Regions from separate parts of the Variovorax sp. J31P207 genome, predicted to be linked through region 3. Evidence: predicted binding sites of a transcription regulator. Region 3 holds the regulator's gene; each other region holds the start of a gene.

Region 1 (2,154 bases), on a different contig from region 3:
CTGGCGTCCGAAGCCCTTGACCTCGGTGACCGTGATGCCCTGCACGCCGATGGCGGACAGCGCCTCGCGCACTTCGTCGAGCTTGAAGGGTTTGATGATGGCTGTGACCAGCTTCATGATGTTTCTCCTGCGGATGAAAGGGACGGCGCAGCCCCGGGCCACGCCTTCTATGACTAGAGCGTCTTGGTCAACGTGACGATGAACCGCGTCACATTCGGCGAGAAGGTGGTCTGGCCGATCGGTCCGAAGACCGTGCCCGTGGGGATGCCCGGCGAGGCGATCAGGTTGAAGGCGCTCTGGTTGTTGCCCCCCTGCACCGAGCCGGCCAGGGCCAGGCCGCTGCCGAAGTCGTAGGACACGCCCACGTTGTAGTCCAGGTAGTCCTTGTAGCCCAGGCTCTTGATGTCGCTGGTGAAGAAGGTGTAGCCGATGGCCGTCTTGAAGGTCAGCTTGGGCACGATCTCCTTCGTGTACGCCAGGTTCAGGTAGCCGGTGTTCTGGCCATCCAGGCCCGAGCCACGCTGGTGGCCGGCGTAGTTGAAGTAGTCGTTGGAGACGGTCCAGGAGTACTTGGCAGTGAAGGCGCCGAACCTCTCGTCGGACCAGGTGCCCGCGCCGTAGATCTCGGTGGTGTTGCCCGAGGTGTTGCCGGGGTAGTAGTACTGATAGACGCCGACGTCCCAGTCGATCGGGCCGCCCTTGAATTTGTAGCCGCCGTAGAAGTCCATCTCGACCGAGTTGCCGGTCAGCCAGTTGACGCTGGAGTTCCAGTTGCCGACATAGAAGCCGCTGTCCCCGAAGGCATAGTCGATGCCGCCCTGGATGGCTGGCTTGAACCAGCTGGTCTTGGCAAGGCCGTTGTTGCCGATGACGTCCTGGTCCTGGCCACGGAACTTGTAGTTGGTGGTCAGCGCGACGTTGCCCGTGAGATTCGGCGCCGGTGCGGCAGCCGCGTCGGCCGCAGCCTGCGCGCTGGCGAGCATCGGCAGGGCGGCGAGCGCGCCCAAAGCCAGGATCTGGACGGATTTACGGTGCATCATCGAGCGGACTCCTCGTGTTTTGAAAAGTGGTTAGGAATCCTTCTCAAAGCAGGGAGCGTGCCAAAGCGCATCCTCCCGAGGAGGCAGGGTTTGACGCCCGATGCACTTGGTCACAATCAAGAACAAAGAGATGGCACGCACCATCTTGGTGAAAGGGAGCGAAATGAGTCTGTGTTTGGTGCAGAGCCGCGCTTTGCTGGGCCTCGAAGCCGCAGAAGTCACGGTTGAGGTGCATCTGGCGAACGGTTTGCCCAGTTTCACGCTGGTCGGGCTGGTCGACGTCGAGGTCAAGGAAGCCCGCGAGCGGGTCCGGTGCGCGATCCAGAATTCCGGGCTCGACTTCCCGACCAACAAGCGCATCACGGTCAACCTGGCGCCGGCCGACCTGCCGAAGGATTCAGGCCGCTTCGACCTCCCGATCGCCCTCGGCATCCTGGCGGCCAGCGGCCAGATCGAGGCCGCGCGGCTGGCCGGCCATGAATTCGCCGGCGAACTCTCCTTGTCGGGGCAGTTGCGGCCCGTGCGTGGTGCACTGGCCATGGCGCTGGCCCTGCACCTGCGCGGCATCGGCGCGCGGCTGGTGCTGCCCGCCGAGAGTGCGCAAGAGGCCGCGCTGGTGCCGGATGCCGAGGTCTATGGGGCCCGCCACCTGCTGGACGTGGTGCGTCAGTTCCTGCCGGCCGACGCCGTGCCGCCGGCCCTCGACGCCGCCGGCGACGGCGAAGGCTGGGCCCGCGTGCTGGCGGCGCCGCCCGGCCCGGCCTCGCGCCCGCCGGACCTGGGCGACGTCAAGGGACACGCGGGCGCCAAGCGGGCGCTGGAGATCGCCGCGGCCGGCGGCCACAGCCTGCTGATGGTGGGCCCGCCCGGCTCGGGCAAGTCGATGCTGGCCCAGCGCTTCGCCGGGCTGCTGCCGGCGATGAGCGTGGACGAAGCGCTGGAGAGCGCGGCGGTCGCCAGCCTGGGCGGGCGCTTCGAGACCGGGCAATGGATGCGGCGGCCGACCGCCAGCCCGCACCACACGGCCAGCGCGGTGGCGATGGTGGGCGGCGGGTCGCCGCCGCGGCCGGGCGAGATCTCGCTGGCGCACCATGGCGTCTTGTTCCTGGACGAG
Region 2 (2,154 bases), on a different contig from region 3:
CGGTGAACACGCCGCCCTTGGTCAGGAAGGCACGGTCCTTGTCGAGGTACTCGAGCGCCTGGTCGAGGCTGTGGCAGACGGTCGGGATCAGCGCGTCTTCTTCCGGCGGCAGGTGGTACAGATCCTTGCTGGCGGCTTCGCCCGGATGGATCTTGTTCTCGACGCCGTCGAGGCCGGCCATCAGCAGCGCCGCGAAGCCCAGGTACGGGTTCATCAGCGGGTCCGGGAAGCGGGCTTCGACGCGGCGGCCCTTCGGGTTCGCCACGAACGGGATGCGGATCGAGGCCGAGCGGTTCTTGGCCGAATAGGCCAGCTTGACCGGGGCTTCGAAGCCGGGCACCAGGCGCTTGTAGCTGTTGGTGCCGGGGTTCGTGATGGCGTTCAGCGCGCGGGCGTGCTTGATGATGCCGCCGATGTAGTGCAGCGCGAAGTCGCTCAGGCCGGCGTAGCCGTCGCCTGCGAACAGGTTCTTGCCGTCCTTCCAGACCGACTGGTGCACGTGCATGCCCGAGCCGTTGTCGCCGACGATCGGCTTCGGCATGAAGGTGGCCGTCTTGCCGTAGGCGTGGGCCACGTTGTGGATCACGTACTTCTGCAACTGGACCCAGTCGGCGCGCTGGATCAGCGTGCTGAACTTGGTGCCGAGCTCCATCTGGCCGGCGTTGGCCACTTCATGGTGATGCACTTCGACCGGGATGCCCAGCGATTCGAGCACCAGGCACATCTCGGAGCGCATGTCCTGGAAGCTGTCGACCGGGGGCACCGGGAAGTAGCCGCCCTTGACCGCGGGACGGTGGCCGGTGTTGCCGTGCTCGAATTCCTTGCCGGTGTTCCAGGCGGCTTCTTCGGACTCGATCTTCACGAAGCAGCCGGACATGTCGTTCGACCAGCGCACGCCGTCGAAGACGAAGAATTCGGGTTCCGGTCCGAAGAAGGCGGTGTCGCCGAGGCCCGAGGCCTTCATGTAGGCTTCGGCGCGCTTGGCCAGCGAGCGCGGGTCGCGTTCGTAGGGCTTGCCGTCCGACGGATCGACCACGTCGCAGGTCAGGATCATCGTCGTTTCTTCGAAGAACGGATCGATGTTGGCCGTGTTCGGATCGGGCATGAGCTGCATGTCCGACGCTTCGATGCCCTTCCAACCGGCGATCGAGGAGCCATCGAATGCGTGGCCCGAAGTGAACTTGTCTTCATCGAACGCGGAAACCGGCACGGTCACGTGCTGTTCCTTGCCGCGGGTGTCGGTGAAGCGGAAATCGACGAACTTGACCTCGTTTTCCTTCACGAGTTTGAGTACGTCGGCGACGGTCTTGGCCATCAGGTTCTCCTTGGTATGGACAGGGGGTTGGAAGTACGGGAATTCAGGATGCAGTTTCTATGCCATTGTCACAGCGGCCGGGAGCGCCTCGGCGCCCCGGGGAACCCCCAAAACAAGGCAAGTTGTAACCAAACTGGTGCGTCGTGCGTTAACGCACCATTTCGGGGCCCAGCCGCGCATCAAAGCCGTGCAGGCCGGCCAGCAGCTGGCCGTAGGCGGCTTCGACCCGGCTCGCGTCGCCCTTGACGCCGAGCTCGATGTGGCGTCCGTGCTGCGGGTGGTCGACGCTCGGCAGGCTGAACACCTTGATGCCGGGATGGTCGCGCTCGACCGCCTGCATGAGCGGCGTCAGGGTCGCCTCCATGGCGCCGTAGACGATCACCGATTTTTCGCCGGCGCGGCCGCGCGCGAACAGCCCGGCGTAGCGGCCGTCGAGCACCGATTCGATCATCGGCCAGGCCATCACCGGGAAGCCGGGCACGAAGTGGACGTCGCCGACGCTGAAGCCGGGGATCTTGTTGTAGGTGTTGGGAATGATCTTGGCGCCGAGCGGGAACACGCCCATGTTCAGGCGGTGGACGTTGTCCGGGCGGTCCGGCTCGTAGACCGTGCCCTGCTCGCGCGCCGTGTCCTGCATGCGTTCCCGGATCAGTGCCTCGGCTTCGGGATGCAGCGCCAGCGGCACGCCCAGGGCGGCCGCCGCGCACTGGCGCGTGTGGTCGTCGGGCGTGGCGCCGATGCCACCGGTCGAGAACACGATGTCGCCCGACGCGAAGGCCCGGCCCAGCGCGGCCGTGATGCGCACCGGCACGTCGCCCACGTATTCGGCCCAGCCGAGT
Region 3 (2,154 bases):
AATCGAACAGCGAGCTGGAGAAGCGCTGCAGCAGGCTGCCGCGGCCGGCCGGAAACGGGTTGAACAGCCGCAGCTCGAGGTTCGGCGTCGCGGCCAGCGCGAGCAGCAGCTCGTCCTCGCCGGAGGTGTAGAGGTCGTCCATCAGCAGCCGCACGCGCACGCCGCGCAGCGCCGCGTCGCGCAGGGCGCGCAGGAAGTAGCGGCCGGTCTCGTCGTTCTCGATCTGGTAGTACTGGACGTCGAGCGTGCGCTCGGCGCGGCGTGCGAGCTGCAAGCGGGTGTCGAGCGCGAAATCGCCGCCGGGCATGAGCCGGAAACCACTCAGCTCCGGGTCGGGCGAGGAGGCCTTGGCGATCCGGCCCAGCGTGGTCTCGGCGGAGGCCGCGATCGCGCTCGAGGGCTGGCGCTCGAAGTCGGCCGGCAGCATCGCGCAGCCGCTGGCCAGCAGCGTCGTCGCCGCCAGGGCCAGGCCGAGCCGCCACCAGCGCGCCAGCAGGCCCGGGCCGTGAAGCATCGCTAGAGGGCCTTGCGCAGATTGGCCGGCGCGATGCGCAGGGCCTCGCGGTACTTCGCCACCGTGCGGCGCGCGCATTCGATCCCCTGCTCCTTGAGCATCTCGGAGATCTGGCTGTCGGACAGCGGCTTCTTCAGGTCTTCGGCGCTCACGAACTGCTTGATCAGCGCCCGCACCGCGGTGCTGGAGGCGTTGCCCCCGGTCTCGGTGCCGAGCGCCGAGCCGAAGAAGTACTTGAGCTCGACCGTGCCGTAGGGCGTCGCCATGTACTTGGCGGTGGTCACGCGGCTGATGGTGGATTCGTGCAGCCCGAGTTCGTCGGCGATCTCGCGCAGCACCAGCGGCCGCATCGCGAGCTCGCCGTGCACGAAGAAGCTCTTCTGCCGTTCGACGATCGCGTTCGACACCCGCAGGATGGTGTCGAAGCGCTGCTGGATGTTCTTGATGAACCAGCGCGCCTCCTGCAGCCGCTGCGACAGCGCCTGGCTGCCCTCGCCCTTGTGCTGCTTGAGCGCGCCGGCGTAGATGTCGTGCACCCGCAGCCGCGGCATGACCTCGGGGTTGAGCATGACGCGGAACCTGGTGTGGGTGCCGTTGCCGATGCGCGTCACGATCACGTCGGGTATCACCACGTTGCGCTCGACGTCGACGAAGCGGCGGCCCGGCTTGGGCTCGAGCCGGGCGATCAGCTGCAGCGCCGCGCGGACCTCTTCCTCGTTGCTGCGCGTGAGCGTCGCCAGCCGCTTGAAGTCGCGCCGCGCGAGCAGCTCCATCGGCTGCTTGCAGATCGCGATCGCGGTCATGCGCACCTGCGCCTCGTCGGCGTCCTCGTCGGGCTGCGCCAGGGCGCGCAGCTGGATCGTCAGGCACTCGCCCAGGTTGCGCGCGCCGACACCGGCCGGCTCCAGGCTCTGCAGCAGGCCGAGCGCGACCTGGAAGTGATGCACCAGGTCGTCGAACTGGTCGTTGTCGTCGCCGGCCAGGCCCGAGGCCAGCGCCGGCAGCGAATCCTCGAGGTAGCCGTCGTCGTTGAGCGATTCGATCAGGAAGCGCAGCGCCGCGCGGTCGGTCTCGCTGAGCCGCAGGCCCAGCGCCTGGCGGTGCAGGAAGGACTGCAGCGACTCCTGGCTGCGCGCCAGCTCGGTGGCATCGGTGCGCTCGTCGTCGCCCAGGTTGTTGGTGCGCGCGGGCGCATCGCTGCCCCACTCGCTGTCGTCGGGCGCCATGTCGACCGTGCCGTCGCCCTCCCAGTCGGGCTCGCCGTCGACCGCGTCCAGGGTGGCGGGCTCGGCAACGTCGGCGGCCACCGCGACCTCGGCGGCGGGCGCCGAGGGGCCGGGCGTGAAGTCGCCATCGCCGTCGCCGCTGAATTCGGCCTGGCGATCTTCGTCGCGCACCGGCGCATCGGCGGTATCGAGGCCGAATTCCTCGCGCGCGGCTTCCTCGGCCGTGCGTTCGAGGAACGGGTTGTCGTCGAGCATCTGCTCAACCTCCTGGCTCAACTCGAGCGTGGAGAGCTGCAGAAGCCGGATCGACTGCTGCAGCTGCGGCGTGAGCGCCAGGTGCTGGGAGACGCGAAGCGAAAGCCCCTGCTTCATCGAGATTGGGCTCCTACATCCGGAAGTGCTCGCCCAGGTACA
Region 4 (2,154 bases), 420 kb from region 3:
TAGCGCGCCTGCCGATCCGGCACGCCGAGCGTGCGCAGCGCGCTCTTCACCTGCTGCATGAAGGGCTTCGGTCCGAGAAAGTACGCATCGATGTCGCGTGTCGCCGGCAGCCACTGCGCGAGCTTCTGCGCGTCGAGGCGGCCGACCGCATGCGGCGCATCGGCTTCGGCCGCTCCTTCGCTCACTTCGTCGTAGCAGTAGAAGCGCGCGAGCTGCGGATGCTTGTGGGCCAGCGCATCGATGGCATGGCGGAAGGCATGCGCGCCGCGCGTGCGCGCGCAGTGGATGAAGTGGACCGCGCGCGAGGTCTTCAGCGCGGCCTCGAGCATCGCCAGCGTCGGCGTGATGCCGACGCCGCCGCTGATCAGCACGAGAGGCCGTTCGCCCGGCTCCAGCGTGAAGGCGCCCGCCGGCGGGAACAGCTCGACCGTGCTGCCCTCGGCGACTCCGTCGTGCAGGTGGTTCGATGCCAGGCCGCCGGTTTCGCGCTTGACGCTGATGCGGTAGGTCTTGCCGTTCGGCGCCGCCGACAGCGAGTAGTTGCGGCGGATCTCGTTGCCGTCGACCACCAGCCGCAGGCCGATGTACTGGCCCGGCTTGAAGTCGAGGATCGCGCCGCCGTCGGCCGGCGCGAGGTAGAAGGAGTTGATCTCCTCGCTCTCGACTTCCTTGCGCACGACGACGAAGGGCCGGGCACCGCGCCAGCCGCCGGGCGCATCGGCCCGCTCGTCGTAGGCCTGCTTCTCGGCACCGATCAGGATGTCGGCCAGTTGCCCGTAGGCGGCCGCCCAGGCGGCGATCACCTCGTCGGTGGCGATCTCGGCACCGAGCACCTCGCGGATCGCACGCAGCAGGCAGGCGCCGACGATCGGGTAGTGCTCGGGCAGCACCTGCAGCGCGACGTGCTTGTTGACGATCTGGCCGGCCAGATCGCCGAGCGCTTCCAGCCGGTCGATGTTCTTGGCGTACATCAGCACGCCGTTGGCCAGCGCGCGCGGCTGATCGCCGCTCGCCTGGTGGGCCTGGTTGAACAGCGGCCGCACTTCGGGATGCTCGGCGAGCATGATCCGGTAGAAGTGGGTGGTCAGCGCCTCGCCGCCGGTTTCGAGCAGTGGCACGGTGGCGGTGACGATGGATTTCTGTTGCGGGGTCAGCACGGAAAAGGCTCCTGGAGTTCAGATGGATGCCTTGTTCATCGCAATCTCCGTTCCAGGCGCGGGCCCGAGCAAAATCAACGGCTTGGCGTTGACAGTGTCGTTATGACCTGACGAAAATCGTGTCGATATGACCCATCACCGTGTCCAGATGACTCCCGACAAGCTGCTTGAGGCAGTCGCGCCGCTGGTCGCGGACCTGGGCTCCGGCCTGCCCGCCGAGGAGCTTTATCGCCGCCTGCTGCAGTCGCTGCGCCTGCTGCTGCCCTGCGATGCCGCGGCGCTGCTTCGGCTCGAGGATGGCAGCTTGCGGCCGCTGGCGGTCGACGGCTTGAGCCGCGACACGCTGGGCCGTCGTTTTCGCATCGCGGAGCACCCGCGCTTCGCGGCGCTGGTGGGGGCCGCCGGGCCCTTGCGCTTTCCTTCCGACAGCGCGCTGCCAGACCCCTACGACGGCCTGGTCGAGGGCCTGCATGGCGACCTCCCCGTGCACGACTGCGCGGGCTGCCCGATCCAGCTCAATCAACGGATCTGGGGCTTGCTCACGCTCGACGCGCTGCAGCCCGATCGCTTTTCGCGCGGCGACCTGGCGGCGCTGCAGCTGTTCGCCAACCTGGCGGCCGGCATCGTCACCGTCGCCGGCCGCATCGAGCAGCTGGAGAACCGCGTGGCGCTCGAGAGCCTGCGCGCCGAGGGCTACCGGCTCGCCGCGGCGCCGCGGGCCCGCGAGCTGATCGGCCGCAGCACGGCCATGCGCCGGCTCGTCGCCGACATCGAGACCGTGGCGGCCAGCGAGCTGTCGGTGTTGATCCAGGGCGAGACCGGCGTCGGCAAGGAACTGGTCGCGGAGGCGATCCATGCCGGGTCCCCGCGTGCGGCGCGGCCCATGATCAGCCTCAACTGCGCGGCCCTGCCCGAGACACTGGTCGAAAGCGAATTGTTCGGCCACGTCAAGGGCGCGTTCACGGGCGCCACCAGCGACCGGCCGGGCAAGTTCGAG

What was found. Region 3 encodes sigma-54, which starts transcription at its own class of promoters, with help from an activator protein. Its sites were predicted from a motif close to TGGCANGNAANCTGCTTT; they were not measured.
Region 1: a site for sigma-54 is predicted at 1,086-1,103, ahead of QTI68_RS11735 (TorF family putative porin). Genes of this name have one in related genera too.
Region 2: a site for sigma-54 is predicted at 1,363-1,380, ahead of glnA (type I glutamate--ammonia ligase). Genes of this name have one in related genera too.
Region 4: a site for sigma-54 is predicted at 1,195-1,212, ahead of hmpA (NO-inducible flavohemoprotein). Genes of this name have one in related genera too.

What each region holds. Positions count from the first base shown of each region.
Region 1 is NZ_JASZYN010000003.1:137,136-139,289, reverse strand. It holds gene glnK (P-II family nitrogen regulator) at 1-117, opposite strand, end outside; gene QTI68_RS11735 (TorF family putative porin) at 174-1,037, opposite strand; gene QTI68_RS11730 (YifB family Mg chelatase-like AAA ATPase) at 1,204-2,154, shown strand, end outside.
Region 2 is NZ_JASZYN010000009.1:98,716-100,869, forward strand. It holds gene glnA (type I glutamate--ammonia ligase) at 1-1,315, opposite strand, end outside; gene QTI68_RS27505 (competence/damage-inducible protein A) at 1,464-2,154, opposite strand, start outside.
Region 3 is NZ_JASZYN010000001.1:1,004,891-1,007,044, reverse strand. It holds gene QTI68_RS04740 (phospholipase D family protein) at 1-514, opposite strand, end outside; gene QTI68_RS04735 (RNA polymerase factor sigma-54) at 517-2,112, opposite strand; gene lptB (LPS export ABC transporter ATP-binding protein) at 2,126-2,154, opposite strand, start outside.
Region 4 is NZ_JASZYN010000001.1:588,323-590,476, reverse strand. It holds gene QTI68_RS02845 (LysR family transcriptional regulator) at 1-3, shown strand, start outside; gene hmpA (NO-inducible flavohemoprotein) at 1-1,157, opposite strand, end outside; gene norR (nitric oxide reductase transcriptional regulator NorR) at 1,306-2,154, shown strand, end outside.